4 regions of the Motilimonas thetidivivens genome follow, and region 1 is predicted to be linked to each of the others. Evidence: predicted binding sites of a transcription regulator. Region 1 holds the regulator's gene; each other region holds the start of a gene.
What was found. Region 1 encodes LexA, which represses DNA repair genes until DNA is damaged. Its sites were predicted from a motif close to TACTGTATNNNNATACAGTA; they were not measured.
Positions count from the first base shown of each region.

Region 1 (7,599 bases):
TTGGCTGGCGTGGTCGCTGCAATAGCGCGAAACTCGCGCGTCATATGGGCCTGATCACTAAAGCCAAATTGTTGGGATACATCGGCTAGGCACACTTCGCGATGGGCGCGTAAATATTCGATGGCCTGCTTTACTCGCCTAATTCGCTGATATTGCTTCGGTGATATTTGCAGCCAGCGCTTAAACAAACGCTCAATTTGGCGCTGACTTAATGGTATGTGCTCATTAAGCTCGGCCTGCGAAGCGTGTAAATCAACTTCTGCTAACGCTTGCGATAACGAATGGGGCAAGATTTGGCTGTGTTGCAGCATTTGCTCTGCCCAATGGGTTATTTCATTAATTCGGTCCTGATGACTTGACTGTTTTTTAACTGCTTGAAATAGGCCGTCGAGATTATCTAATCGCCCCATGCTGCCTGTTAACAGGCTAGGCGCATGAACATGCTGGCCAAATACGCCGTAGCTAATAGCAGGATGAAAACGCAAGCCAGCCAGTTGTGCACCCGGCATCAAGGTGACGCGCTGTGATACCTTGCTAATGGGCAATGCAATCACGCCATGAGGCAGTTTATGGTCGCCAATACTGACCTCTCCCGTCAAATGAAATAACACACCGCTGCCCGCATCCGAATAAAGCGCACGCGAGACTGGCTCTGCTTGCGCTGAGCAAACACTGGCTGACCATATGCCTTGCAGCAGCGGCGCTAGCTGCCCTTTAGGCTGGGACAGCAAAAAATTAAGCGCGGGGCCTGGTGTATTGTTATGGTTTATAGCTACCTACCTCAGGTTTAAAGGTTTTGACGATGCGATTCCAGCTATTAATCGCATTAATGGCAATGGTTAAGTCAACCAAGCCTTGCTCACCTAACACGTCACGGGTCTGGTCGTATGTTTGCTGATCTACAACCTTACCTAGACTTAAATGCTCGGCAAGTGCCAATGCGGTTGTTTCTACTTCACTGTACCATGGCATATCTCGCCACGCATTTAAACCTAAAATACGCTCAACCGTTTCACCTTGCGCCAACGCTTCCTTACTGTGCATATCAATGCAAAAAGCACATTGGTTGAGTTGCGAAACACACAGTTTAACTAACTCCCATACTGTCAGGCTTAGAGTATCAGAGCCACTAAATTGCTCGCGTAAATACCGCTCTTGCGCCATCAAAATGTCCATCGCAGGTGCCGCTAGGCTCATATAATTGGCTCGTGATGTCATGCTTTATCTCCTTCCTTTATGATTCTAAGGCACAATAACAAGCGGCTTGAATCCGGTATTGAATATTTCCGACATGATAAAATTTACCCGCCAAATAAAACCCTACTGACACAGTCTGACACTCGCAGCTCCTATGCTTATCTCGTTGATAACACAAACCTAAAGGAAACAAGATGAACACAGTTATTGAAATGGTCAACTTTAAATTGGCAGCAGGCGTCACCGAGCAAGATTTACTTGCCGCCACCAAACAAAGTCATGCTTTTATAGCTGGCTTGGACGGTTTTCAATACCGCTCCCTTAGTTATAATGAAGCGTCGCAAACATGGACGGATATTGTTTATTGGCAATCGATGGAGACAGCAAAAGCCGCTAGCGACGCCTTTATGGGCTGTGCCGATTGCCAAGCCTTAATTGCCCTGATAGATAAAGAATCAGTGGTGATGCAGCACCAAGAAGTGCATTTTTCATCCTGCGATGCGGCGTAATTAACTCAATCAAGCACGGGCTTGGTCAACCTTGATTTGGCCCGTGATAAGGATAATCAGTGAGTAAATCAGAGCGCTTGTTTGCCCTGTTAACATTGCTACGCAGTAAGCGATATGCCGTCACCGCCGCGCAGCTAGCCCAGGCCATGGAAGTCAGCGAGCGCACCATTTATCGTGATATTCAGTCGTTGATCTTATCCGGCGTACCGATTGCGGGTGAAGCGGGTGTCGGTTATTTGTTACAAGCAGGCTCACACTTACCCCCCTTGATGTTTAACGAGCAAGAAATGGTTGCCCTAGAGTTAGGCATGAGAATGGTCAGGGCTTGGTCCGACCCCGAATTAGCCAGCGCCACCAATACCGCCTCACATAAGATCTTGTCTGTGTTGCCCGATCACTTAAAGCGGCAATTGGAAAGCTTTCCGATTTTAGTGCCGGATTATCACATCCAGTCTAAAACCGCGGCTCATAGCCAGCAATTGCGCCACGCCACCGATGCCATGCAGAAAATCTGCATTGACTACACAGCCGAAGACGGCGCATTAACCTCACGCGTGTTACAGCCGCTTGGGCAAATATTTTGGGGTAAGGTATGGACCTTAATTGCTTGGTGCGAGCTAAGAAACGCCTATCGGCATTTTCGCATTGATAGGATCCAGCACCTATCACTGCTACCGGATCACTTTAGCACCGGGCCAGAAAAGTCACTGCCTCATTACATCGCGCAATATGTGCCGCCAGAGGGTTAAGCTCTCTAGCAAAATACAATTTAATCCTTGGGCATGTATGCGCCATTTATTTCCGGAGCGAGCTCCGGTCTTAAAGCCTCTGCAATCGTAGGTGCACGGTTCTCTGCTCGAACATGGCCCATTCTCAGAGCAAACTCAGTCCTAAAACAAAAAACCGCCAACTTCGGCGGTCTTTCTGAGATTTAGTTAGCGCGACTTGGCAATTACATCCAATCGGCGTTGCGAATAACGCCTACCGCGATGCCTTCAACATCGAAGTGCTCGTTGGCTAAGTCTACTTTAATGGTATTGAATTCTTCATTCTCTGGGTGCAGTAACACTTGGCGGCCATCACGTTGGAAGCGTTTAACGGTTACTTCATCTTCCACTCGGGCCACGATCACTTGGCCATTGTGAACATCTTTGGTTTTATGCACCGCCAGTAAATCGCCGTCCATAATACCGATATCTTTCATGCTCATGCCGCTAACTCGTAGTAAAAAGTCGGCACTAGGGTGAAACAAATTCGGGTCAACCTTGTAATTACACTCGACGTGCTCTTGCGCAAGAATGGGCTCACCAGCGGCCACACGACCAATTAGAGGTAGACCTTCTTCTTCGTTAGCGGCTTCTTCAACTTCAACAAGACGGATACCTCGGGAAGTGCCCGGCATCATTTCAATGGCGCCTTTTTTGGCCAGCGCCTTTAAATGCTCTTCGGCTGAGTTAGCACTTTTAAAGCCAAGTTGTTTGGCGATTTCGGCTCGCGTTGGCGGAAGGCCCGTGGCGGCGATGTTTTCTTTTATCAGTTCAAGAATTTCTGCTTGGCGCGGTGTTAATGGCTTCATGGTTTTTGCCTGTTTTTATATACAGTTAACTGTGAGTATATACAGTGAGCCTAAGCTAAGCAAGGGATTACCTTGATAAAATAAGCAAAATCCAAAGGCTAATCACCAATCAAGTGAGTTACTTAAAACAGTAAAATATCAGCCCAGACATAAACCGTTAAGGTTAAGGCAACAAATACAGCCGCAGACCCTAAATCCTTGGCGCGCCCTGCTAGTTCATGTTTTTCTAAGCCGACTCGGTCAACCACGGCTTCCACGGCCGAGTTCAGCAGCTCAACAATAATCACAATAAGCAGACAGGCGATCATTAAGATCCGTTCAACTTGCTCGACATCAAGCCAGCAAGCCAGTGGAATAAAAATAGCGGCCAGCAACAGCTCTTGACGAAACGCGGCTTCATGGGTGAAAGCATGACGAAAGCCCTGCATGGAATACATGGCCGCCATCACAATCCGCTTTATCCCTGTGTTTTTTTCCATTTTTATGTCCTTTTATTCACAAATTCCCACTATTTTTAGTGTATTTTAGCGCCATTGAATGCAGTAGCTTGAAGCGGTGATATGACAAGCTGACGACAGCATGGTGCAATCTATACCTTAACTACTTGAAAGGCAGGTAGGAGGCATGAGAGAAAATCCCCATAAGTATAGATGAACGATGTGATGGGGTAGGACTGGTGTTCCAGTGAGCAAACCGAGCCAACACAGCTGCAACTTCAATTAGGAAGGATATAATTGATGATAAGCAAAACAAGAGGTTATAGGAAATAATGAATTTTTTGCAAGGTTTTTTCTTAAACCATCTCGTTAGCAGTAAAACCGTGCCAGCGAGCCCCCAAGCGGATCTGCATTTAGACTTGGACAAACCTATTGTTTATGCATTAAAAACTTTATCGTCCAGTGATTTGCTCACACTGCAGCGAGCGTGTCGTGATTTGGGCCTGCCCGACCCACTCACCCCGATGACCATTAATGGCCAAACCATTACCCGCTATGTCTGTTTGAATATGCCCAAACAGCTGTTTTCAAGCACCCCGCGCAAAGCTTACCAAGACCAATTTAAAACCCTGCTTAATTTGCACCAAGGTGACAGTGAGATAGACGTACAACTGGTGCCCGTCACCTTATTTTGGGGTCGCGCGCCCGGTTACGAAGGCCATAAGCCGTGGTTTTCAATTCTGAAAGCCAGCTCACCCAATTGGATTAATAAGGCCTTCACTATTTTGTTTCGCGGCCGCGACAACTTGATCCGTTTTAGCAAGCCGATTTCGCTGCAGCGGTTAAATCGTGATTATGGTGATGATCCTAATCTTGCCACTAAGTTAGAAAAAATTGCCTATACCCATTTTGCACGGCAGAAACTGGCGGCCAAAGGGCCAAAATTGCCCGATCGCAACAAAATGCGCCGCGCTCTATTGGCATCCAATGAAATTCATCAAGCCATAGTTAAAGCCAGCCAAGAACAAGGTATTTCACTGGCGCAGGCAGAACAAAAAGCCACCCACTATCTTAATGAAATCGCGTCAGACTTTTCTTACCCTATGGTGCGTTTTGGTGACAAGGTATTAACTTGGATCTGGCATCGAATCTATCAAGGCATAGTGGTAAACAACGCCGAGACGGTGCGAAATTTGGCGCAAAAATGCCACGAAATTGTGTTTTTGCCTTGCCACCGCAGCCACATGGATTACTTGCTACTCTCGTCGGTGATTTATCAACAAGGCATGACACCACCGCACATTGCTGCAGGCGTCAACCTGAATTTCTTCCCCGCTGGGCCTATCTTTCGTCGCGGCGGCGCGTTTTTTATTCGCCGCACTTTCAAGGGCAATCCCCTATATGCCAGCGTGTTTAAAGCCTATTTAAGTTATTTGTTTAGCAAGGGCTACTCCCTGGAGTTTTTTACCGAAGGGGGTCGCAGCCGTACCGGTCGCTTACTGCCAGCTAAAACCGGCATGTTAGGCATGACCATTGAAGCCATGCAGCAAAGCCCTAACCGCCCTATCGCGTTAATTCCCGTATGTTTAGGTTATGACCACGTAATGGAAGTGGCGACTTATGTTAAGGAGCTGCAAGGGCAGAAGAAACAAAAAGAATCGTTTTTACAGGTACTTTCCATCACCAAAAAACTGGGCAACTTTGGCCAAGGCTTTGTTAACTTTGGCGAGCCCATTCTGCTGAATCAGTTTTTAGATCAAGTCCAGCCGCAATGGCGTGAGCAAGGCGATTTAACCTTAAGTCCAGAGTTTAGCCACACCATCAATCAACTTGGCCGCAGCGTGATGACAGGTATCAACAATGCCGCCGCCGTGAATGCCTTGCCGCTATGCAGCCTAGTATTACTGGCCAGCAAACGTCACACCTTAAGCAAGGAACAATTGCTGACTCAGGTAAGTGCTTACTTAGTGCTGTTAAAGCAAGTGCCCTACAGCCAACAGGTCAGCTTACCCAGCGGCGAAGCTAATAACGACAACGCTGGCGGAGCCATTGGCGGAGCCCAAGCATTACTTGATTCAGCGCTAAGTCTAAACAAGTTCCATATTTACCAAGACAGCTTGGGCGACATCATCAGCATTGCCGCCGATCAAAGTATGCTGCTCACCTTCTATCGTAACAATATCATTCACTTATTTGCGCTACCGGCGCTAATGACCAGCCTAGTTCAGCACTATGATGGAATTACCCTAGATCAGCTCCAAGCCAAATTGAACCAAGTCTACCCGCTGATCCAAGCTGAACTGTTTTTACCTTGGAACGCAGAGGAAATGTGGCAACAAGGCCGAGCTTACTTGCAGCAACTAGTGCAACTGGGTTGGATAAATCAGCAAGACGATGCCACTAACCCAGATTCATCAAGCTATCGCATCAACCCTAACCTGCGTACTCAAGCCTATTTACTGGCCAATATTATTGATGAGACCATTCAGCGCTATCACATCGTTCTGAGCTTACTGCAAAGCCCAACCCAAATTGAGCTAGCCTCGCTGGCCAAACAAAGCACCCAAGTGGCTGAGCGTCTTGGGCAAATTCACGGTATTCGGGCGCCTGAGTTTTTTGATCAAAAAGTACTGCAAGTGTTTATTGAGCAGCTGCAACAGCAGGCTTATATCGATGAGGCAGGCAATATCAACCCGGCTTCACTGGGAGAGTTACATCAACTGACCCGCCAGTTACTGTCAGATGAAGTGCTCTGGACCATAGAGCACACCATAGATAATCAATATCGCCAAGCCAGTAGCTAAGCCCAGTAGCTAAGCCCAGTAGCTAAGCTAAGTTAAGTTAAACAAAGTGTACTGCGTTGCTTAAATTAAGCGCGCAGCATCCAATCAAGGGCAATACCAACGAAAATAGCCAGTCCAACATAATTGTTGTTTAAAAAAGCACGAAAACAATCCGGCCCTTGGCGGGCGCTAATTAAGTTTTGCTGATAAACAAACAGCCCAGCTGCCACCAATAATCCCCAATAAAAACTAGCGCCGGCTTGGGTTAGCCAAGCAAATGCCAATAAGCAAACTAAAGTTAATGCTTGCAGTAAGCCGGTGATTAACTTATCGAAACGGCCAAACAAAATGGCGGTCGACTTAATGCCGATTTTTAAATCATCATCCCGATCCACCATGGCATACATGGTGTCGTAGGCGATGGTCCAAGTGACATTGGCAATAAACAGCAACCAAAGACTGGCCGGTAGCGCATTGGTTTGTGCGGCATAAGCCATGGGGATCGCCCAGCTAAATGCTAGCCCTAGCACCAGCTGAGGTAAGTGGGTGTAGCGCTTCATAAAGGGATAACAAAAGGCCAACGCCAGCGCCGCAAAAGACAGCAAAATAGTTTTGGTGTTAAGGGTTAACACCAAGGCAAACGCCGCTAAACATAGCACACCAAATAAAGTAAGTGCTTCCTTACTATTTACGGTGCCAGACGGCATGGGACGATGCTTAGTTCGAGAAACATGACCATCAACCTTGCGATCAGCAAAGTCATTAATCACACAGCCCGCCGAGCGCATCAAAAACACCCCCAGCACAAACACCACTAACACCCATAAATCGGGCAATCCCTGCGCCGCCGACCAGAGCGCCCAACAGGTTGGCCACAATAATAATAAGCTGCCGATGGGACGATCAAAACGGGTTAATTGAATATAAGCTTGGCGCTTGGATGCCGATAAAAAAGAGAGAGCCATCATTCACCTGTTGGTTTTTTATCTTGATGATTAGGTCGATACGCCATGGCAGACGGTAAAAAAATCTCATGCACGAGTAAGGGTTTATTTGCTAAATGAAACAAAGAGCGACGCCCCCACAGACCCACTTCG
Region 1 covers NZ_JBKFDK010000029.1:9,187-16,785, forward strand. The annotation lists gene ACK8OT_RS17380 (AraC family transcriptional regulator) at 1-731, opposite strand, end outside; gene ACK8OT_RS17385 (carboxymuconolactone decarboxylase family protein) at 760-1,218, opposite strand; gene ACK8OT_RS17390 (hypothetical protein) at 1,392-1,706, shown strand; gene ACK8OT_RS17395 (helix-turn-helix transcriptional regulator) at 1,766-2,455, shown strand; gene lexA (transcriptional repressor LexA) at 2,659-3,282, opposite strand; gene ACK8OT_RS17405 (diacylglycerol kinase) at 3,405-3,761, opposite strand; gene plsB (glycerol-3-phosphate 1-O-acyltransferase PlsB) at 4,052-6,523, shown strand; gene ubiA (4-hydroxybenzoate octaprenyltransferase) at 6,589-7,467, opposite strand; gene ACK8OT_RS17420 (chorismate--pyruvate lyase family protein) at 7,467-7,599, opposite strand, start outside.

Region 2 (7,599 bases), on a different contig from region 1:
TTCTTCAACTTAGAATCTAAAGTTGATGAAGAAACTATCCGTGCTTACTCGATGGCGAACTACCCAGAAGAGTACGGTATCATCATGCTTAACGTGCGTATCGCTACGCCGCCGCCAAACAACATGAAACTACCATGTGGTAAAATGTCTTCTTACATCTTCAGCTTAAAAGCGGGTGATAAGGTGACTATTTCTGGTCCGTTTGGTGAGTTCTTTGCCAAGGATACCGATGCTGAAATGGTATTTATCGGTGGTGGTGCAGGTATGGCGCCTATGCGCTCTCATATCTTCGACCAATTCCGTCGTCTACATACCAAGCGTAAAGTAAGCTTCTGGTATGGTGCACGTTCGAAGCGTGAAATGTTCTACGTTGAAGATTTCGATGCGATCGCAGCTGAAAATGACAACTTCGAATGGCATGTGGCATTAAGCGATCCGCAGCCTGAAGATAATTGGGATGGCTACACTGGCTTTATCCATAATGTATTGTATGAAAACTATCTGAAGGATCATGAAGCGCCGGAAGATTGTGAATACTACATGTGTGGTCCACCGGTGATGAACGCAGCCGTTATCAACATGCTAAAAGACTTAGGTGTTGAAGACGAAAATATCCTATTGGATGACTTTGGTGGCTAACCGCTGATGTTTAAATCCATAATGCAATGGCTAGCCTTTATCGGGCTAGCCTTTTTTATTACAGCCTGTAGCCAAGAAGCGCCAACCAAGCCAATGGTGGTAGTGGAAGGGGCGACGATGGGCACCTATTATCGGGTTAAGGTGGTCACCGAGGCCATTACCGATGTCGCAAGTTTTCAAGCTGAGTTAGATAAGCGCCTTGAGCTAGTCAACGACCAAATGTCGACTTATCGACCGCAATCTGAGTTATCCTTATTTAACCAAGCGCAGCAGAGCCACACGGTTTCGCCCGATACGATTAAGGTAGTTCAGCAGGGTATTGAGTTAGCTCAATTAACTCAGGGCGCATTGGATATTACCTTAGGTCCCTTGGTTAATTTATGGGGATTTGGTCCAGACGCCAAACCTAAACAGATGCCAACGGCGGAACAAATTGCAGCACGTAAGGCGATTACCGGCGTTGAGCATTTAACCATTGATGGTTTAACATTACATAAAGCTATTCCTGAGCTATATGTTGATTTATCATCCATTGCTAAAGGTTATGGGGTTGATGTCTTGGCCGACTATATTGAAAGCATGGGTGAGCATAATTACCTTGTCGATATCGGTGGCGAGCTTAAAATGAAAGGCCATAACGATAAAGACTTAGCTTGGCGTATTGCGGTTGAAAAGCCGGTTACCACTGAGCGTGCTATTCAGCAAGTCATTACTCCCGGTGATAATGCGGTTGCAACCTCGGGAGATTATCGCAATTACTATGAGGAAAATGGTGAGCGTTTTTCTCATATGATCAACCCAAGTACCGGCATGCCGATCAAGCATAAACTGGTTTCGGTCACTGTGATTGATAAATCATCGATGATCTCAGATGGCCTAGCAACGGCTCTTATGGTGATGGGGCCTGAACAAGGCTTTGCATTTGCAACAGAGCAACAATTGGCCGTGTATATGATAGAAAAAACAGCATCAGGCTTTACTCCTCGTTATACCGAGCAGTTTAAACCTTATCTGTTAACGGAGGCAAAATGACGTATTTTATTGCTACTTTTTTCGTGTTTCTTTTAGTGATAGTGGCCATGTCTGTTGGCTATATTTTCCAAAAGAAAGCGGTCAGTGGTAGTTGCGGTGGCTTGGGTAGTATTGGCATTGAAAAGGAATGCGATTGCCCCGATCCTTGTGATAATCGCAAGCGAAAAATGGCTAAAGCAGAAGCCAGACGAAAAATGCTGGAAGAAAATCGCATCATCTAAATGATGATAATGATAAAGGCCCGATGGGCCTTTTTTATTTTCAGCCCTAAACCACCTACTTCAGTAGGTGGTTATCATCCATAGGGGGCTTTGCCCGAAGTTCTACTCATGCTAAATGGACTCTCGATTTTTAGCGAAGTCAAAGAGGACAAATAACATGAGTAGATATAACCAAGCTTCCCACGTATTTTGGAGATGTCAATATCACATTGTGTGGACACCAAAGTATCGTTTTCGAATATTGAAAAATAATGTGGGTAAAGAAGTTTATCGGTGCATACAGGTTTACTGTAATCAACTTGGATGTGAAGTCGTTGAATTGAATGTACAAGTTGACCATGTTCACCTAGTGGTAAAGGTACCGCCAAAATTATCAATATCAAGTTTGATGGGTGTTTTGAAAGGTAAAATAGCCTTGAAGTTATTTAGCAAATTCCCATATCTAAGGAAGAACAAGTTATGGGGAAATCATTTTTGGCAAAGGGGCTATTTTGTTGATAGCGTAGGAATCAATGAGGAAATAATACGCCGATACGTAAGGCACCAAGAGAAACAAGAGCGTCAAGAGCAGAGAGAGTTGGCGCTGAACTAAACAAAGGCCCCCTTTTAGGGGGTTAACACAAAGCCACCTTCTTCAGAAGGTGGATTATTTACTGCATGCAGCTTGATTAATGTGTTTTTATACATATACTGTTTTTATGTACAGTTTTTTGGGCATTAGTTATGCAACGTAAAATTATTCACGTCGATATGGATTGTTTTTTTGCGGCAGTGGAAATGCGTGATAATCCTGAACTTAAATCCTTGCCTATTGCGATTGGCGGCGCTGCATCACGTCGTGGTGTACTTTCGACTTGTAATTACGTTGCGCGTAAATTTGGCATTCGCAGTGCCATGCCCACCCACAAGGCATTACAGTTATGTCCAGAGCTCGTCGTTTTACCTGGGCGAATGGAGGCCTATAAAGCGGTTTCTCAGCAGGTCTTACACATTTTCCAGCGTTACACCGAGATTATTGAACCCTTATCCTTAGATGAAGCTTATTTAGATGTAAGTGAATCTTCACTTTTTAGTGGTTCTGCGACATACATAGCCCAAGATATTCGCCGAGCTATCGAAGAGGAAACCGGATTAACCGCTTCAGCTGGGGTTGCTCCTTGCAAATTTATTGCTAAAGTCGCGTCTGATGAAAATAAACCCAATGGCTTATGTGTCGTCACGCCCGCCGAGTTAGACGCCTTTGTTGCCAGCTTACCTCTTGAGAAAATTCCCGGCGTTGGCAAGGTCACCCTAGAAAAATTACACGCGCTAGGGCTGTATACCTGTAAAGACGTTCAAGTTTATCCAAGAGAGGTCATTCTCACTAAGTTTGGTAAATTTGGTCGGGTGTTATTGGAGCGCAGCCAAGGCATAGATAATCGTGAAGTCGTGACCTGTCGGGAGCGAAAATCGGTCGGGGTTGAGCGCACCCTTAGTCATAATATCGCTCAGCAAGAGGAATGTGAGCTGATCCTGAAAGACTTATATCAAGAGCTGCAGCGACGACTGACTCGCGTTGGCGCGGCTGATCGAATTCGTTCATTAGCGGTTAAGATGAAATTTGCTGACTTTCAATTGCGCTCAGCCGAGCAAAAAGTGGCCCAACTCGAGCCAGAATGTTATCAGGCCTTGCTATTGCAATTATTGGCTAAAAGCCAGGGCAGGGGCATACGTCTTTTAGGTTTATCAGCACAGCTGAATAGCGAAACGACACAGTCCACTGACATTAAACAACTTAACCTGATTTAGCTATTCACCCCAATCATATTCGATGACTTCAACCTCATCGGTAGACTGGACTTTTGGCTTGGTGCTCACCTTGTTACTTGAGCTCGAGCTGTTCTTGCTTGATGGTTCATTACTAAATAAATCAGTGGTTTCTTGCCATGCATGACTGGACACATCTTTGGTTCCATCCCATACGTCTGCGGAAACTTCGGTCGTGTTTTGCCATACATCAGCCGACACTTCTTTGGTTCCCTGCCACACGTCTGCAGAGACTTCTTTAGTGCCTTGCCAAGCATCCTGACTGGTTTCTTTGGTTGCTGTCCAGACTTGGCTGCCAGCATTTTTGGTACTTTGCCACGCTTTATCCCAACTTGATTCAGCATGAGCTGAGCAACTTAGACTAAGCGCTGTTGTCGCTATAACAGCAAGGGGTGTAAGACGCTTCCTTGTCACCTTGTCCTCCTTAAATATGATTACTAACAGGCTTTAATGCATATTAGCTGAGCTGGATTAGAGTCTAAAGTAGTTTTCAATTAAAGATAGTTTAACTAGTAGCTGGGTGTTTCCACCCAGCGGGTAGGTTTACTTGTTTGGTATCGCCGCCAAGACCTTAGTTAATAATTGCCAGTATTTTTCAACGCTGCCAATGTGAACTTTCTCATCCGGCGAGTGAGGGAATTTGATGGTTGGGCCGATGGAAACCATGTCCCAATCAGGGTAAACAGCTTTGAACAGACCGCACTCAAGGCCCGCATGGATCATCATGATTTTAGGGGTTTTAGCAAATTCTTCTTGATATACCTTTTGGACTAAATCGCGCATGTCTGAGTCTGCTTTGGGGGCCCAACCTGGATAAGCTCCTGAAAAGGTTACTTTACCATCAGCAAGTTGGAACACGGCAGCTAGCATGTGTTGAACGTCTTCGCGGCTACTATCATGCATAGAGCGCACTAAACATTGCACATCAATGCCTTGTTCATTGCAGCTAACTACACCTAAATTCGTAGACGTTTCCACTACACCAGCAAACTCATCGCTCATTCTGATCACACCATTCACGCAAGCGTGCAAGGCGCTGATCAGCTTGGTTTGTTGGCTGTTATCTAAAATGGTGTTGATGTCAGTTGGGGTTAAGGTTAGGGCTAAGTTAGGCTCGGTGTGGGCTAAAGTTGTTTTGATCTGTTCAGCTAAATCGGCAAAGGCAGCTTGAAATTGCGCTTGTTGCTCGGTCGCAATGGCAAATTTGGCACTGCCTTCACGTGGGATAGCATTGCGCAAACTACCGCCTTGCAGCTCACTTAATTGCAATTCAAATTCACTTTGTTGACTCAACTCATATAAACAGCGGGCTAAGATTTTATTGGCATTGCCGCGACCTAGGTGGATGTCACAGCCAGAATGGCCGCCCTTGAGGCCGCTCACTGTTAGCTCAAAACCAGAAACGGCCTCACATGACTGTCTGTTGAGTTTGAAGCTAACATTCACATTTACGCCGCCGGCACAGCCCATATAGACTTCGCCTTCTTCCTCGGAATCTGTGTTGATTAGGATATCGCCATCAAAATAACCAGGCTCTAAACCGAACGCACCTGTCATGCCCGCTTCTTCGTCTGTAGTCAGTAAGACTTCAATCGGGCCGTGAGGGATGTCCTTACTGGCTAGTACCGCAAGGCAAGAGGCCATGCCGATGCCGTTATCAGCGCCTAAAGTAGTGTTATTGGCCGTGACCCAGTCGCCATCAATATAAGCTTGGATGGGGTCTTGAGTGAAGTCATGCTGAGTATCGTTATTTTTTTGCGGCACCATATCGAGGTGCGCTTGCAATATGACCCCTTTTTTATGCTCCATGCCTGGCGTCGCAGGTTTTTTAATAATGACATTACCAATTTTGTCTTGCAGGACAGCCAAACCTTGTGCTGTTGCCCATTGCATGATCCAATCCGCTAGGGCTTGCTCATGCTTTGAAGGGTGAGGTATTTGACAAATTTGCTCAAACAAAGACCAGAGTGGTTGAGGTGATAATTGATTTAGTTGGTTCATGATGACAGGCTTATAGTGGCTAATTAATTGGCTCATTATAGGGCAGGACACCTAAATGAATAAAGGATCATCTAGCAAAGGCGAGTCTATTAGTTGTTTATGCCTAAGCTATTTGGCTGCTTTTATACACTCACAGACAAAAACAAGGGCGAATAAATTAGTCGCCCTTAGATAAGATAGAATGGTCAGCTCACGCCTTAAATTGTGACATGAGTTGGCGTAGCTCTTGACCGACCTGTTGCAGCTGAGCACTCACATCACTGGTTGCTTGATTATTCGCTGTGGATTCACTTGCTAACTCTGAGATATTGGTAACGTTTCGGTTGATTTCATCCAACGCTTTTGACTGCTGCTCGGAAGCGCTGGCAATCTGATGATTCATATCGGTGATAACATTAATTGCACTCACTATTTCGTTTAATGCATCACCTGCCGAACTAGCTTGGCTGGCGGTTTTATCAGACTGGCTCTGAGTTTGCTCCATCGATGAGGCGACACTGTTGGTGCCTTTTTGTAGCTTGGCTATCATTTCTTGAATTTCATCGGTAGAGGCTTGGGTGCGTGTTGCTAAGGTACGCACTTCATCGGCGACAACAGCAAAACCTCGGCCTTGCTCACCAGCGCGAGCGGCTTCAATAGCAGCATTTAGGGCCAGTAAATTAGTCTGTTCGGCGATGCCTCGGATCACGTCTAAAATAGTGCCAATTTGCTGGCTATCTTGCTCCAGCTGATTAACCAAGGTGACGGTTTGTTTGAGCTCTTCGCCCAGTAATGCAATGGAGCTGATGGTTTGCTCAACCGCGACTTGACCGTGCTGAGCTCGTTGGTCTGCATCCGCGGCCGAGTCAGCGGCAAGCTGAGCACTGCTTGCTACTTCTTGAGTGGTTGCCAGCATTTGGTTCATGGCCGCTGCGACACCATCGGTTTCGTGATGCTGCTGCTCTGCGATGCGATGATTGGCGTTGACGGATTGATTTAAATGCGCTGCAGTTTCGCCCACTTTTGTACTGACGGGCTGCATTTGTCGCACTAACTCGGCAATCTTGTGAGTGAATAGATTAAAATTCTCGGCAAGTTTAGCAATTTCATCTTGGCCTTGATCGGCTAACACCACGGTTAAGTCCCCTTCACCTTGGGCTATTTCAGCCATAGCAAGGGATGTGTGCTTGAGTGGTTTAGTGATGCTAAGAATGATCAAGGTGGAGAGGGCAAGCAGCACTATGGCAACCGTGATAAATACGCCGATTATTTGATACATCATATTGTTATACAGTGTTTCCACATCGTCTATGTACAGGCCTGTGCCAATGATCCAACCCCAAGGTTGGTAGCCCTTAACGAATGAAATTTTATCAACGGGTTGCTCGAATCCGGGTTTAGGCCATTGATAATCAACAAACCCTTCGCCATGTTGTTTAACCACATTGGCAAACTCAACAAACAAACGTTTACCGTTAGGGTCTTTGATATCACTCAAAGGCTTACCATCTAGGCTTGGCTTGATTGGATGCATCACCATGACAGGCTCAAGATCATTGATCCAAAAGTAATCGGTTTTATTATAACGAATCGCTTTAATGGCACTCATGGCATTTTGTTTGGCTATTGCTTCGTCATAAATCCCCGCTTTAGCTTGCTGGTGGTAATACTGGATCAGCGAATAAACGGTATCGACTTCAAATTGAACCTGAACACGTTTATCTTCGAGTAAGGCATGTTTGTATTGAACGAGTACGAGCATGATTAACGCAGACATGCCCAATAAGGCAATAATTAGGTTACTGTATAAACGGTGGCCGATAGACAACTTTCGTAATATTGATAGCATAGCAGAACCTCTATTCATTCTATTATTTTGATTTGTATCAATAAATCACGGCGGATAACTTTGTTTTGTTCA
Region 2 covers NZ_JBKFDK010000005.1:71,377-78,975, forward strand. The annotation lists gene nqrF (NADH:ubiquinone reductase (Na(+)-transporting) subunit F) at 1-639, shown strand, start outside; gene ACK8OT_RS05550 (FAD:protein FMN transferase) at 646-1,671, shown strand; gene nqrM ((Na+)-NQR maturation NqrM) at 1,668-1,892, shown strand; gene tnpA (IS200/IS605 family transposase) at 2,050-2,484, shown strand; gene dinB (DNA polymerase IV) at 2,616-3,680, shown strand; gene ACK8OT_RS05570 (hypothetical protein) at 3,681-4,112, opposite strand; gene ACK8OT_RS05575 (aminoacyl-histidine dipeptidase) at 4,242-5,699, opposite strand; gene ACK8OT_RS05580 (methyl-accepting chemotaxis protein) at 5,890-7,527, opposite strand.
Region 2: the regulator LexA is predicted to act here: its motif matches at 2,581-2,600, upstream of dinB (DNA polymerase IV).

Region 3 (7,599 bases), on a different contig from region 1:
ATACCCAAGTTAGGTACGAATAAGGAAGCCGATGAAACAACAAAGAATTGCTATTTTTGGCTGTGGCTGGCTGGGCGAGCCCTTGGCGATGAAATTGCAGCAGCAAGGATATCAAGTTAGCGTTTGTCGCCGTGACCCACAACAGGTTGAGCGGCTCAAGCAGCAAGGGTTGCAAGCTTACTGCATTGAAGTCAATGAGCAAGGTGTGGTCGGTGATGTCGCCGGCTGGGCAAACCAGGCTGACGTTGCCATTGTGATGTTGCCCCCGCGCAGTAAAACTCAAGAAGGTGATCGTTATATCGAACAAATTCAGCATCTTGCTGAATCGCTGGAGACACATGCTATTACTAAGGTGATGTTTATTAGTACCACAGGTGTTTACGCTCAAGGGGATCATCTGTTGACTGAACTAAGCCCACTAAAAGCAAACTCCGCTTTAGTGACGGCAGAGCAATATATACAAGCTCGCTTTTCTACCCTAGTGATACGTTTTTCGGGGTTAGTGAATGAAAATAGAACGCCTGGGCGTTTTCTTGCGGGTAAGCAGCTAACTGCAGGTCGAACTCCGGCCAACTTAATTCATCAAGCTGACTGTATTGCGATGATTGCAGGTCTATTGGCTCAGCCCTGGCAACCGGATGTGTATAACGCCAGTACTGAACATGGCCCAGCGAGATCGCAGCTTTACACCCTAGCTGCGCAACAGCTTGGGCTGCCAGCGCCAATATTTAGTGATGAGGATAGTCAGGCGCAACGCAGTGTCTCTAGTCAGAAACTGATTAAGCAACTGAATTATCAATTTATTTACCCTGACATTTTAAAGTGGATTGCTAATGACATCTGAACAAATAGACTTTTTTATGGCGCAAGCCATGGCACAAGGTCGTCTGGCCTTACCCGCTTGTCGTCCTAATCCTCCGGTTGGTTGTGTCGCTGTTAAAGATGGCGTCATTATCGCAAAAGGTCACACTCAGCCGCCGGGTAATATGCATGCTGAGGCGATGGTATTAGCCCAATTAGATGATCTCTCAGGGGTTAGTTTTTTTGTCACCTTGGAGCCTTGCTCGTTTGTCGGTCGCACCCCTTCTTGTGCTAAGACGATGGTAGAGCGCGGTGTTGAGCAGGTGTATGTAGGCCTGATAGATCCTCATTTTCGCAATCAAGGTAAGGGGATTGCAATTCTTGAGCAAGCAGGGGTGAAAGTGACGGTAGGTGTGCTTAAGGCCCAATTAGAGCAAGAGTTAGGGCCTTATTTACTGGGTGATGACGATTAAAACATCTTGCCTTTATCGGCTTTAGTCAAGCGATGGCGAACAAGTTGCTCATTGAACCAAGTTTCACTGGGTACTAATTCTTGTTTGGCACAGGTTAAATAGATCGGGTTATCATCCTGATGGTAGCGAGCCACGGCTAAGCGAATAAAATCAGCTGTGTTATGAATATCTTGCTTGTAGGTCTTAAATTGTTTTTTAAACAATTTCTTACTGTCTAGTCCCGAAAGGCGCTGCTGTTGCTGAGTTATCTGGCACTGATTTTTATCAAACTCTAATAACAGTTGGGTGATTTCTTGCTTCATCGGGCTTTGTGCGGCGATTTGAAAGCTAGCCACAATTGCCAAACAGGCTAACGTGGAGAACAGTATGCTCAAAGGGTTCATTGTGTTTACTGCGAAGTTACGACCAAAGTTGGCGCCGAATTATACTCAAAGCGGGCTTGGATGCGAGCCTTTCGTGATGGCAACGCAATCTTGAATTAACGCAGACTCGTTTGGCTATGCTGAAATTGATGGGTTAGGTAGGGGAAAGACTAAGCTGAGGCTTTAGATGGTCTCAGCTTAGGCTGATTTTTTATAACAAGGTAACGTTTTCTGCTTGTGGTCCTTTTTGGCCTTGTACCACTTCCATCGTTACTTTCTGGCCTTCTGTTAGTGTCTTGCGACCACCTGCATTAATTGCACTGAAGTGGACAAAAACATCTTTACCACCTTCACGTTCAATAAAACCAAAGCCTTTTTCGTCATTGAACCACTTAACGGTACCTTCAACTAAATCTGACATATTTCTCTCTTACTTAACATTTGTTACTAGTTTATTGCTAGGTAACACAATACATAACCAGCTAGGCTGGGAGCTATCAAGGCCTGTGTTTAAGCAAACCAAGCGGGTTAAGGTAAGACGAAGTTCAATACCACAGCTAACAGCGCAAAGTTAACTTGATTAAGTTAATAACCTAATAAACAAGGCAACTTAAGCTTATACCATGGATCCAGATGCTACAAATTTTGTACTTTTTAAGTTAGCGATAAGGGAGCAATGCTAGTTTGTAAGATATTCGCCATGAGTGTTGTGATTGTTTTCCCTTTTTCGCTTTGGTTTTAACGCTTTAATGGCGAAGAAAAATGGAATAATGTCGATTAAGCTTATGAAAAATAAAAACTATATGGATTATAGAATATTTTTATTAAGGCATATTCATAGCCAAGTAGGCATTTTCCTAGATAGATGCGCGTATAGTTAATCATGTAGGGCAAGCAAGGAACATCAGGACGATGTAAGCGGACCTTATTAGGATGATAAGGCGCAATGGAATGCCGCAGTGGCTTAAGGATGTCGCCACGAGCACACTAGGATGGTGTGTTTGGGTTAATAGAGGATGATTGACCCGCTAAGGATAGTAAAAAGGAACACAACAGGGCCGTTGTTAGGGACACCTCCAGGACGGAGAGTAGGACAAATCAGGATGATTTGTTAGTCAGGACGACATAGGGAAAGCTCAAGGAAAGAGTAAAGGAAGCCTAGGAAGGCATAAGTCAGGGAGCGCAGGGAGCACTTGGTTCATTAAGGAAAGATGAAGTGACTATGGCCCGATACATATTATTTGTATCGGGCCTTCTTTTATCCATCGTTTCTGATCATTTCTACTAAGTCACGACCAGCAGAGCACTAAACTCGGCGACGGCTTCAGCGGTGAGAGCAAAACTGACCTCAGTACTGCCAATATGAACCCTGAGTAAATTGTCATCGTTTTGATGGCTGAGCGATAAGCTTGCAGGTTGAACTCGCAATATGATCTGCTTAGTATGAGTTTGCAATTGGATCCAGCCATCATCTAGCGCTGATGCACTGAGGTATTCGCCATTGATTAGCTTCCCTTCTGCGAGGAGAGGTAAATCCGCCACTGTGGTATTCCTTGAGTCAACTTAAGACGCTTTAAGCTTAGCTGGCGCACGTGATTTTGGCGTTGCTTTTCGTTTTTTGCGTCGCCATGCTGGTTTACTTGGGCTCAGGTTTTTTAACTCCGCCAGTGCCGAGCTCGGCATTTGCACGGCTTGTGCGATTAATGCTTGCAGTTGTGTCTGCAGCTGGCCCATAAACTGATGATAGCTTACTTGTTTTTGGCTCATGCTCTCTAATTGTGATTCCCAGTGTGCCGTCATATCTGGGCTGGTGGCACTGTGAGGTAAACAGCTAATGAGCGCTTTGCCAACCGCTGTTGATCTAATTTGCTTGCCGTGACGCGTGAGAAAGCCGCGTTTAAACAACAACTCAATAATACTGGCTCGGGTTGCTTCGGTGCCCAAACCATCGGTTTCTTTGAGCACTTTTTTTAATTCTTTGTCGACAACAAAGCGAGCGATCCCTGTCATGGCGGCCAATAAGGTCGCATCAGTAAAATACTCAGGGGGCTGGGTTTGCTTTTCGATAAGCTCGCCATGTTGGCAAAACAACGAGGCTCCCACGGCCACATCGGGTAGGGCTGCGGGCTCGGTTTGATTGTTCTTATGCAATAACGACTTCCAACCTAACGCTAGGGTGCTCTTTTGTTTAGTGCGAAATTGCCCGCCTTGGATCTCTAGTAAAATGGTTTGTTCTTGATAGCGATAATCAGGATAAAACTGCGCCAAATATTGCAAACTGATCAGTTCATAGAGCTGGCGCTCGGCTTTTCCTAGTTTGCTGGCATCGTAGGTTTTCATGGTCGGGATAATGGCATGGTGCGCGCTCACCTTGCTGTCATTCCAACAGCGATTACGCTGTTGCCAGTTGGCTTGGTCTAGCTGTGATTGCCAGTCAGGTAAATTTTGACTCAGAGCTTGGCCTATGGCGCTGGCTTGTTGGTGATGATCTTTAGGTAAATAGCGGCAGTCTGAACGTGGGTAGGTGATGAGTTTGTATTCTTCATAGAGTTTTTGACAGCTCGCCAAGACCTGACTGGCGCTCATGGCAAAGCGCTTCGCGGCTTCGATTTGTAAACTGGATAAACTAAAGGGCAGCGGCGCGGTTTGCTTTTTGGTTTGTTTATCGTTGGCTAATACCAGCGCGGGCTGCTGGTGGATTTTTTCGACTACTTTTTCGGCTAGCTTTTTGACCAGCACGCGGCCTTCTTCATCTTGATAGGGCTGGCATGCTTCACTGGGTAACCATTTGGCGCTGAACTGGGCATCGCAATCGGTGCGAATATGTGCGAGGACTTCATAAAAGGGGCGGCTAACAAAATGCTCTATCTCTTGGTCGCGTTTAACCACTAAACCTAATAGCGGGGTTTGCACTCTGCCCACCGAGAGCACGCCCTGATAGCCAGACTTTTGACCTTGTATGGTATAGGCGCGGGTCATGTTCATACCATATAGCCAATCGGCGCGACTACGGGCTAAAGCTGACGTTGAAAGGGCAACAAAGTCTTGGTTACTGCGTAATTTGGCTAAGGCTTGTTTGACCGCACTCGGGTTTAAATCATTGATCAGGCAGCGCTGCACTCGCTGCTTTTTTTGCTGGCTGACGCCGGCATAGTTAATCACCTCATCGACCAGCAACTGGCCTTCGCGGTCGGGATCGCCAGCATGCACTATAGTGTCGGCTTGCTTTATAAGTTTCTTTAGAATACTTAACTGTTTCTTGGTGTTTTTTTTCGGGTTAAGTAGCCATTTTTCGGGGCTTATGGGTAAGTGCTCAAGACGCCATTTTTGATATTGTGGATCATAATGGTCGGGCTCTGCTTGTTCTAATAAATGCCCTATGCACCATGAGATACAGTCACCGTTGGCCAAGGTGATCATGCCATCGGCTTTGGTTTGGGGCTTGGGTAATGCACTGGCGATGGCGCGGGCTAAGCTAGGTTTTTCGGCGATGTATAATTTCACAGCAAGTACTTAACTGGTTATATATACAGTTATCTTAACCCCTTTGATTCGATAGTGCTAGTTTGCAACTCAACAACCCGATCAACTTTCGGGTGTTGAGTCACTTGATGTGGGTCTGTTAGCCAAAGCACAGTTGTGACCAGCGGGTTAAGCCGGTTGCGACACTGGCAAAGTGATCACCGGCTCGTATTGGGCTGTTAGGGTAGTTTTGTCGTAAAAAATCGGTAATGACAGGAGATTTAGCACTTCCCCCCGTCACAAAAATGACATCGGGCTGGGTTTGTGCTTGGCGCAAGGTTTCATCAATGAGGTGCTTAATCTTAACTAATAATGGCAAACTGGCTTGGCCTAAGGTGGCTTGGGCTAATTCGCACCCTAATCCAGCTTCAACATAAGCTAAATCAGCAAAACATTGGTTTTGTTCTGAGAGCTGCTTTTTAGCTTGTTCGGCGGTATTGACCAATTGATAGCTTTGCTTGTGCTGTTGCAGATGCATTAAACGCTTAAGTTGTTCTGGTGCGCAGCTATCTTTAATCAACTCTTTTAGCATTAACTGATTGTCGCGGCTGTAAAACCGAGTTTGGCTGCCGACATCGTTGATGGCTACGGCGTCAAACAAGGCTTTAGCTGGCATCGGCTTGCCTGTGACCAGCTCGGAATCCAAGCCAAATAACGGCATTAAGCCACGCAGGGCAAAATGGATATCAAAATCGTTACCGCCAATGCGTTCACCTGTGTGGCCAAGAATATGCTGGTGGCGTTCGGTTGATGTTTGATAGCTTGGGCTCATCTGCATTAATGAGATATCAGTGGTGCCCCCACCGATATCAACGACCAATACTTTTTGCGCTTGGCTTAAGGTGGCTTCAAAGGCAAAACCGGCGGCAATGGGCTCATATTGAAATTCAATGGCTTTAAAGCCCGCTTTTTTTCCTGCTTGGGTCAAAATTTGCAGTGCTTGTTGGTTGCTTTGCTCGCCTTTTAGACCTTGAAAGTTAACCGGACGGCCAATGACCACCTGCTCAAGGGTGTCATCTAAATGCTGTTCTGCGCTTTGTTTAATGTGGCAAAACATGGCGGTGACTATGTCTTCAAATAGCGCGAGCTGAATTTGGTTGAGGCCGCTGGCCCCTAAGAAGGATTTGGGTGATTTAATGTAATACCCTTCTTCCGGCTCTTCTAAATATTTTGCCAATGCCGCGTCACCAAAGTGCAATTCGGTATCGATGCCATCTAGCTTTAACTCTTGCTGCACTCGCTTTGCTGCGAGCATGGCTGGGCCACGTTGCTTAAGCCACTGCGTTTTTAATTCTGATTGCGGCAGGGCGTTGGCTAACCAAGGTAAGATGATTTCTCTCTCGGGCGCATACAAGGTTGAGGTAAGTAAACTCGTTTGCTGCTGTAGTGGGATTAATTTAGCTTGATCTTGTTGTATTACGCCAATCGCGCAGTTAGATGTGCCGTAGTCAAAACCTGCAAACATAAGTAACCTGCCTGTGAGAAAAAGGGCAGGCATGCTACCTTATGGCCGCGATGATGAAAAGAGCTTAACGTAACTGAGCCTTTCAGTTTGGTTGTAAAATTTCATTGCTAAAATCGATTTCACTGGCCTCATCAAGCCCAAATAGTGCCAAATTCTGTCACGCTAGTGAGTTTGAAGGGGATTTCAATAAATCATCAAAAAAGCGAGGCTTTTTGGTGCTAGCGCAAGGTTTTAGGCGACATGATATGATCCGATTCAGTGGCCTAGGGTGAGAAATAAGCTAAAGCTGACTAAACTGTCATCAGCGCGAGTGGTTAGGTTTATTAATTACGTCAATTTCGCCATTTTCGCCAAATTTATTGACCTGAAGTTGTAATTTCACAACAAATATCGAGTACAATTCAACTTCTAAAATTTATCGCCGCATTCCTTGTGAGAGGTGTGCATGAATCCAAGTTTTGTATATACAATGGCGCGCTGCGTCTGTCGGAGAGAGAAAAGTGAGAAAAACTAAGATTGTTTGTACTATCGGTCCTAAATCAGAATCTAAAGAGATGCTAACTAAGCTAGTTGCTAACGGCATGAACGTGATGAGACTTAACTTCTCTCACGGTGACTTCGACGAGCACGGTGGTCGTATCAATACTATCCGCGAAGTTTCTGAATTAACTGGTAAGAAAGTCGCTATCTTATTAGATACTAAAGGCCCAGAAATCCGTACTATCAAGCTAGAAGGCGGTAACGACGTTGCACTAGTAGCTGGTCAAGAGTTCTCTCTAACAACTGACGCAAGCGTTGTAGGTAACAACAAAGTTGTAGCGGTAACTTACCCTGGTCTAACTAAAGACCTAAGCGTTGGTAACACGGTACTACTTGATGACGGTCTAATCGCACTTAAAGTGGTTGCTATCACTGACACTGAAGTGAAATGTGAAGTGCAAAACAACGGTGAACTAGGCGAAAACAAAGGTGTTAA
Region 3 covers NZ_JBKFDK010000028.1:36,525-44,123, reverse strand. The annotation lists gene ACK8OT_RS17295 (NAD(P)-binding domain-containing protein) at 32-844, shown strand; gene ACK8OT_RS17290 (bifunctional diaminohydroxyphosphoribosylaminopyrimidine deaminase/5-amino-6-(5-phosphoribosylamino)uracil reductase RibD) at 834-1,274, shown strand; gene ACK8OT_RS17285 (DUF5329 family protein) at 1,271-1,648, opposite strand; gene ACK8OT_RS17280 (cold-shock protein) at 1,848-2,057, opposite strand; gene ACK8OT_RS17275 (hypothetical protein) at 2,921-3,178, opposite strand; gene ACK8OT_RS17270 (DNA topoisomerase III) at 3,200-5,140, opposite strand; gene yegD (molecular chaperone) at 5,259-6,623, opposite strand; gene pykF (pyruvate kinase PykF) at 7,124-7,599, shown strand, end outside.
Region 3: the regulator LexA is predicted to act here: its motif matches at 5,152-5,171, upstream of ACK8OT_RS17270 (DNA topoisomerase III).

Region 4 (7,599 bases), on a different contig from region 1:
TGTGTTGGTTTTTTGTTAAAACCAACGTCTAACTATAAAAGCGTAATGGAAACAGGTTGTAAATGGCGTCAGCCTTCCCCCTCTGCTCCATGTAACTTTAGATGCAAAAATTTAAAAATGAGCTAACTGCTCAAAGACTTATTTAAGAAGGGAAGTCTATGTGTTCGATCTTCGGTATTCTCGACATTAAAAGTGATGTCGCTACACTGCGTGAACAAGCTATTCAAATGTCAAAATTGCTGCGCCACAGAGGACCAGACTGGTCAGGCGTTTACAGCAGCGATAACGCAATTTTAGTTCACGAACGTCTTTCAATTGTTGACGTTAATACAGGGGCTCAGCCTTTATATAACCAAGACAACACACATATCCTTGCTGTTAACGGTGAAATCTACAACCATAAAGATTTAGCTGCCAAGCTAACCTGTGGTTACCAGTTTAAAACCAAATCCGATTGTGAAGTTATCTTAGGCCTTTACGAAGAGAAAGGTAACGCCTTCCTTGACGATCTAAATGGTATTTTCGCTTTTTGTCTATACGACGAAAACAAGAACAAATACCTGATTGGCCGTGACCATATCGGTATCATCCCGCTATATATGGGTTGGGATGTACACGGCAACTTCTATGTTGCCTCTGAAATGAAAGCCCTCACGCCTATCTGTAACAAGGTGCAAGAATTCCCACCGGGACATTACCTTGACAGCGAAGAAGGCAAGATCACCCGTTACTACAACCGTGACTGGATGACTTACGAAGGCGTTAAAGACAATGGCGGCAGCCCAGCTGAGATTGGTCAAGCTTTAGAAGATGCCGTGAAACGTCAGTTGATGTGTGACGTGCCATACGGTGTGCTACTTTCTGGTGGCTTAGACTCATCGGTTATTTCAGCTATCACTCAGCGCTTTGCTAAGCAACGTGTAGAAGATGATGATAAATCTGCTGCTTGGTGGCCACAGCTTCACTCATTCTCGGTTGGTCTAGAAGGCTCACCTGATTTAGCTGCCGCGCAAAAAGTAGCTGACTCTATTGGTACTATCCACCACCCTATTATCTTTACCGTACAAAACGGTATCGATGCGCTACGTGAAGTAATTTATCACCTTGAAACTTACGATGTGACCACTATTCGTGCCTCTACTCCAATGTACTTAATGGCGAGAAAAATCAAAGCCATGGGCATTAAGATGGTACTTTCTGGTGAAGGTGCAGATGAAATCTTTGGTGGTTACTTATACTTCCACAAAGCGCCAAATTCACAAGAGTTCCATGAAGAGCTAAACCGTAAACTAAGCAAGCTGCACATGTTTGACTGTTTACGTGCTAACAAGTCGATGGCGGCTTGGGGTATTGAAGCTCGCGTGCCTTTCCTAGACAAAGAGTTTATGGATGTGGCTATGCGTACTAACCCAGAGCTAAAAATGATCAAAGACGGTCGCATCGAGAAGAATATTCTACGTGAAGCATTCGATGGCAAGCTGATTGATGAAGTGCTATGGCGTCAAAAAGAACAATTCTCAGACGGTGTAGGTTACAACTGGATCGACAGCTTGAAAGAATTTATCAGCACGCAAGTGACGGATCAACAACTGGCCAGTGCTGAGTTTAGATTCCCAATCAACACGCCTGATACCAAAGAAGCTTACTACTACCGTTGTATCTTTGAAGAGCATTTCCCACTTGAGTCTGCGGCTAAATGTGTACCACATGGCAAGTCTGTTGCCTGTTCAACACCTGAAGCGTTATTGTGGGATGAGTCGTTCCAAAACAACGCGGATCCATCAGGCCGCGCTGCAGGTGTGCACAACGACGCTTACAAAAAATAAGCACTCAGTACAGCATTAAACCTTTAAAGCCTTAACCTGTGTTAAGGCTTTTTTATTGCGACAACAGCTGACTCTTCTTTATCTAACCTATTATTTTCATACATATAGTTGTTAATTCGGGTATTAGACTAAGTGCTAATGGCCTTCTATGTTGCCAGTGTTTAGGATAAACAAAAAAGGAGATTAGATTATGTGGCAGCAAATATTAACCGTCGCTGAGCCAGTGGCGCTACTGTTCGGCATTTGCTTCGTATTGATTGGTTGTATCAGTTACAGCAAACGCAAGTCAGATTACCTTGCAACCGTGAAAATTTTCTTTAATCGCGTCGATGACCTTACGGTAGGTGAATTTAAGTTTATTCGCTCTGGAGTGGTATTTTTATTTATTGCCATCATTGTGAGATTTATCAGCCTGACCTTCTTTGTCCAATAGGCTATGCAGCATTGCTAAGTACTTTAACGCTTATTTTCAACCTATGTTTGGGGCCGTTATTAGCTTGTTTTAATAACTAAAACTGAAATTTTTCATCACAGTTGTTAGACATTGTCATATACTATTGAGTAATTCCTTATCGCTAATATGGTCTATGAAAATACTGCTCGTTGACGACTCAAAAATTGAACAGATGGTGATCAGTTCATACCTAGATCCGCAAAAGCATCACGTGATTATCGCGTCATCGGGCGAAGAAGGGGTTGAATTATTTCACGCTCAACAACCCGATCTTATTTTGTTGGATGTGATGATGCCCGGAATTGATGGTTATGAGGTCGCAAAGCGCATACGCCAATCCAACGAGCCTTGGGTACCCATTATTTTTCTCTCTGGCAAAACCAGCTCAGAAGATCTCGCTGAAGGCATCGCGGCGGGGGGTGACGATTACTTAACCAAACCGGTAGACCCGCTTGTTTTAAGTGCAAAATTGCAAGCCATGGATCGCATCGCTAAGATGCGTGCACAGCTTATCGAGACCACTATTCAACTTGAACAAGCCAATCAAGAGTTAAAGCAATTAACATTGAGCGATGGTTTAACAGGCATTGCAAACCGACGCTACCTAGATCAATCTTTGCCCGCTGAGCTTAACCGCGCATTTCGCGAACAACTTCCCATTAGCGTGTTGCTAATCGATGTCGATCACTTTAAGAAATTTAATGACCATCATGGCCATTTAGAGGGGGATGATTGTCTGAAAAAAATCGCGCAACAGCTTAAATCTGCCTGCCGTCGCGGCTCAGATTTTGCGTGTCGTTACGGTGGCGAAGAGTTTTGTGTCCTCTTACCAAATACCGATATTACGGGAGCCACCGCAGTAGCCAGTAACATTCTTAACAGCATCGCATCGCTCAATATTATCCATCGCGGCATCGAGCCAGTCGGCCATGTCACCGTCAGCATCGGAGTTCACTCTCACCAAAGTTGCGAGCCAATCAAAGCCAACGATTTTCTGGCCGGTGCAGATGCTGCTTTATATCAAGCTAAACATGCGGGCCGCGCACAATACGCCATTTTTAAGCCCTAACACCCGCAACGTTCCAATTTCTATAAGCTCACAGACAGCTTAGCTTTTATGCTGCAGGATCAGCGGCTAACTTAAGCTTTTTGTCTGCTTTTTCAGAAGGCTTCTTTTTGACTGCTGGAGCGCCACCTTTTAACATCGTCATCACGTCGTCCTTGTTGGCAGCTAAAAACAGGCCTAACTCCTCCAGTTGGCTGTCATCTAAGCCCACAGGACCTGTCGCAAGAAAGTCAGAAAGCTGGTCTGCAACATCCAGCATTTTGTCGTATGCATCCGCTTCTTTCTTGCTCGTAAAGGTCATCTTTTCTTCACCATTTCTTTCAACTATGTATTTAATGACTACGGCCACAGGTTTTCTCCGATAACTGTTTTTATATACAGTACCATTTCTTTTATCGGCCGCCAACATAAAATTCGTGTTGTTGTCACACTTTAGATATACTTCTAATAAAAGCTTGATTAATAATAATTATGACAAAATCTTCGTCACAACTTAACGCATGTAGCCACTGTGATCTCTTGATCGCCCCATATCAGCCACCAAGCCCCAAAGATATCAAACACAGTGCCAAATGCCCCCGTTGCGGCAGTCACCTATACCATAAAGCCCAATGCCAGCCCGCCACTATCTTAGCGCTTTCTCTGACCGCTTTAATATTATTAATCCCTGCTAATACTTATCCTTTATTATCAATGACGCTGATTGGTACAACCGAAAAAGTCAGCTTGATCCAAGCAACCCTCAAGCTCTATATTGAGGGAAATATTTTTATCGCTTTGCTTATTTTCCTGTGCTCCTCTTTGGCACCCGCAATGATGTTAATTTCTCTCTGTTTTGCCAGCTATCTATCCATATTCCATGCGCAATCCCCAAAGCTCAAACAATTCTTAAAATGGATAGACCACCTTTCTCACTGGTCCATGCTAGAAGTCTATTTAGTTTCTTTTTTAGTTGCATTAATCAAGTTGGTGGATATCGCTGATATTGAATTGGGTATTGGCCTACTCTGCTTTAGTTTATTGATGGTCACCAATAGCTTGATTTTAACCTTATTTGATCCAAGCGATTATTGGGATAAAGTAAAAGTCAATGGAATCAGCTAAACAAAATGGCTTAGCCCGCTGCCACGAGTGCGGTCTAGTTTGCCACTATCAACCACATACTCTCTGTCCACGCTGCGATGCCAAATTGCATATGAGACAGCCCTATAGCATCCAAAAAACGTGGGCTTACTTAATCACGGCCTGTATATTTTTAATTCCAGCTAACTTTATGCCGATCACTCTATTAGTTAGCCAAGGAAAAGCCACACCTGATACCATCATGTCAGGGGTCTATGCGCTTATAGAAGAAGGCAGTACAGGCATTGCCATCATTGTTTTTGTTGCTTCTATCTTAGTGCCATTGGCCAAGATCATCGGCATTATGCTGATCTTAATTTCGATTCATTTTAAGCTTAAGATCAACCATAAACTGCGTTTACTGATGTTTAAGTTTATTGACTGGATCGGCCGTTGGTCGATGCTAGATTTATTTGTTATCTCAATCATGGTTGCGGTCATTGATAAAGGTCAGCTGTTGGTCGTTATTCCCGGACCTGCTGCAACTGCATTTGCTTTGGTGGTACTATTAACCTTAATGGCTGCAAAAAGTTTTGACACTCGATTGATGTGGGACATGGAAGAAGATAATGACTGGACAAATTGAGCCGGCTACACCTGTAATAATTGATAAACAACGCTTGTCAGCCATTTGGTTTTTGCCATTGCTCGCGCTGTTTTTAGGGGCCTGGTTGTTATTTCAACATCTCAACAATAGCGCTAGCGAGATTAGAATTCATTTTGATAATGCCAACAGCATCCTAGTTGGAAAAACACGCATTAAATATCAGGGCGTTGATATAGGCAAGGTAACCGCGATCAAGTTAGATGAAGACATTTCAGGTGTCTACGTGGTTGCCGAAATTGAAAAACAAGCTGCGCATATGCTTAAAAGTGATACGCAATTTTGGTTGGTTAAAGCAAAAGCCTCTTTAACTAGCGGTGTATCCGGTTTAGATACCTTATTTTCCGGTAGCTATATTAATATGCGTCCGGGGGTTGGTGTCCCAGCCACCGATTTCATTGCAAGTGAAGAGCAACCGTTAACCCAACCTGAGCGCGGCTTAATTGTTAAACTGTTAGCCGAAGACATGGGCAGTGTGTCAATTGGCTCTCCAGTCTATTATAAAAAAATACAAGTGGGTGAGGTCTATAACTTTAGGCTAGTGCGTGACGCCCAGGAAGTAGAAATTCAAATTAATATCCAATCAAAATATGCCAACTTGGTGAAACAAAATTCACGGTTTTGGAATGTCAGTGGTATCAATGCTGAATTTTCATTTTCTGGACTCAAGGTTCATACCGAAAGTTTAGCCTCGATTATATCTGGTGCTATTTCCTTCGATTCCCCAGCTGACGGCAATAAAGCGCCTTCAAACTTTTTATTTAAACTCTATAACGACGTCGCAGCAGCCGATCGCGGAGCAAAGGTGTTACTCAAGCTAGAAAATATTTCTGGTATTAACATCGGCACCCCTATTATATATCGCGGCTTTAAAGCAGGAAAAATAACCTATATCGATTTTGATAATGACAGTAATTTATTTCAAGCCCATGCTGTTATCGAACCCATGTTTAAAAATCAGCTCAGCAGTAACAGTCGGTTTTGGCTTGAACGAGCGCAAATTGGCTTAGGCGGAATTAAAAACCTCGGCAATTTAATCAAAGGTGATTACATAGGTTTTCAGCCCGAAGTGGGCGAGCCAATGCGAACATTTGTCGTTGCGGATGGCGATATAACCGACAATAACAGCTTAGCTTTATCCATCGTTGCAGACGATGCCAGCGGCGTGAATGCAGGCGATCCGGTGTATTTTCGCCGCTTGGTCGCGGGTAAGGTTAAGTCCATTAAGCTAAACCAACGCGCCGATGGAGTTGAAATAAACGTATTAATCAATCCACAGTTTAAACATTTGGTGGGAGCGAATAGTCGTTTTTATCAATCCAGTGGCATTTCTGTCAAAGCGTCTTTAGAAGGGTTACAAGTTAATGCCGATCCTATATCCAGTTTTATATCTGGTGGCATTAGTTTCTATAACCCGAACAATAAGGTCAGCGGAAAATTTCTTGAACAGTACCGACTTTACCCTGATAAATCTCTGGCTGAACTAGGCCAAGCGGCCTTTGCAACACCGCTCAACATAAGATTACTCAGCGATAATATGACTTCGGTAACCTTGGGCTCGCCCGTTTACTTTCGTAAGTTACCCGTGGGTAAGGTCACTCATTATGATCTCACACGTACTGGCAAAATCATGATCGAGCTGTCTATTTTTGGTCAATATCGTCACTTGATTAAGCCCAACAGCTTATTTTGGGATGTCAGTGGCTTAGATATTAAAGCAGGCCTAAGCGGTGTCGAAGTCAATGCCGATTCACTGTTGGCCATTGCCGCTGGCGGTATTGCGTTTGACAATATTGCGAACAAAACGACCAAAGCCGGCGACTATTATCCCCTATTCGATTCCTTTCAATCCGCTACCGAAGTAAAACATACCTTAGAGCTCAGCTTGGCACGTGCCGATGGTCTCAAACCTAACACTGAAGTGAAGTATAAAGGACTCACCATAGGTGAAATCACAGACCTAGCATTGGATCAACGCAATGACAACGTTACCGCAACCGTGGCATTAAAAGCGCAATTTGCCGATCGCTTTTTGCGCCAAGGCAGTGAGTTTTGGCTCGTTAATGCTAAGGTTTCCTTACAAGGTGCAGAGCACCTAGATACGGTTTTCACTGGCCCCTTTATTGAAGCTGTTCCAGGTTCGGGGAAAAAACAAACGCGCTTTAGCGTGAGCAAATCAGCCCCAATCGTCGAGCGAAATGAAGCGGGTCTTGCGCTGGTTCTCATTGCGCCTCGCGCCGGCTCATTAACCCTGGGTAGCCCAGTCTATTTTAGGCAAGTCCAAGTCGGTAAGGTAACCGACTTTAATATTACCTACAGCGGGGATTCGGTTGAAGTTCATATCAATATTGAACCGAAATACCAGCACTTAGTCCGCAGAAATACGGTATTTTGGCAAGCCTCAGGCTTTAACATGGACATAGGCATTACTGGCGCGAGTTTAAAAGCTGAATCCTTAGAGGCCATTCTCAGTGGCGGCATATCCTTTGCAACGCCAAACGGTAAAGTTCAAGCCAAAGCAAAAGCT
Region 4 covers NZ_JBKFDK010000009.1:21,660-29,258, forward strand. The annotation lists gene asnB (asparagine synthase B) at 159-1,826, shown strand; gene ACK8OT_RS08680 (hypothetical protein) at 2,017-2,259, shown strand; gene ACK8OT_RS08685 (GGDEF domain-containing response regulator) at 2,414-3,349, shown strand; gene ACK8OT_RS08690 (YebG family protein) at 3,396-3,695, opposite strand; gene ACK8OT_RS08695 (paraquat-inducible protein A) at 3,818-4,450, shown strand; gene ACK8OT_RS08700 (paraquat-inducible protein A) at 4,542-5,054, shown strand; gene ACK8OT_RS08705 (PqiB family protein) at 5,038-7,599, shown strand, end outside.
Region 4: the regulator LexA is predicted to act here: its motif matches at 3,710-3,729, upstream of ACK8OT_RS08690 (YebG family protein).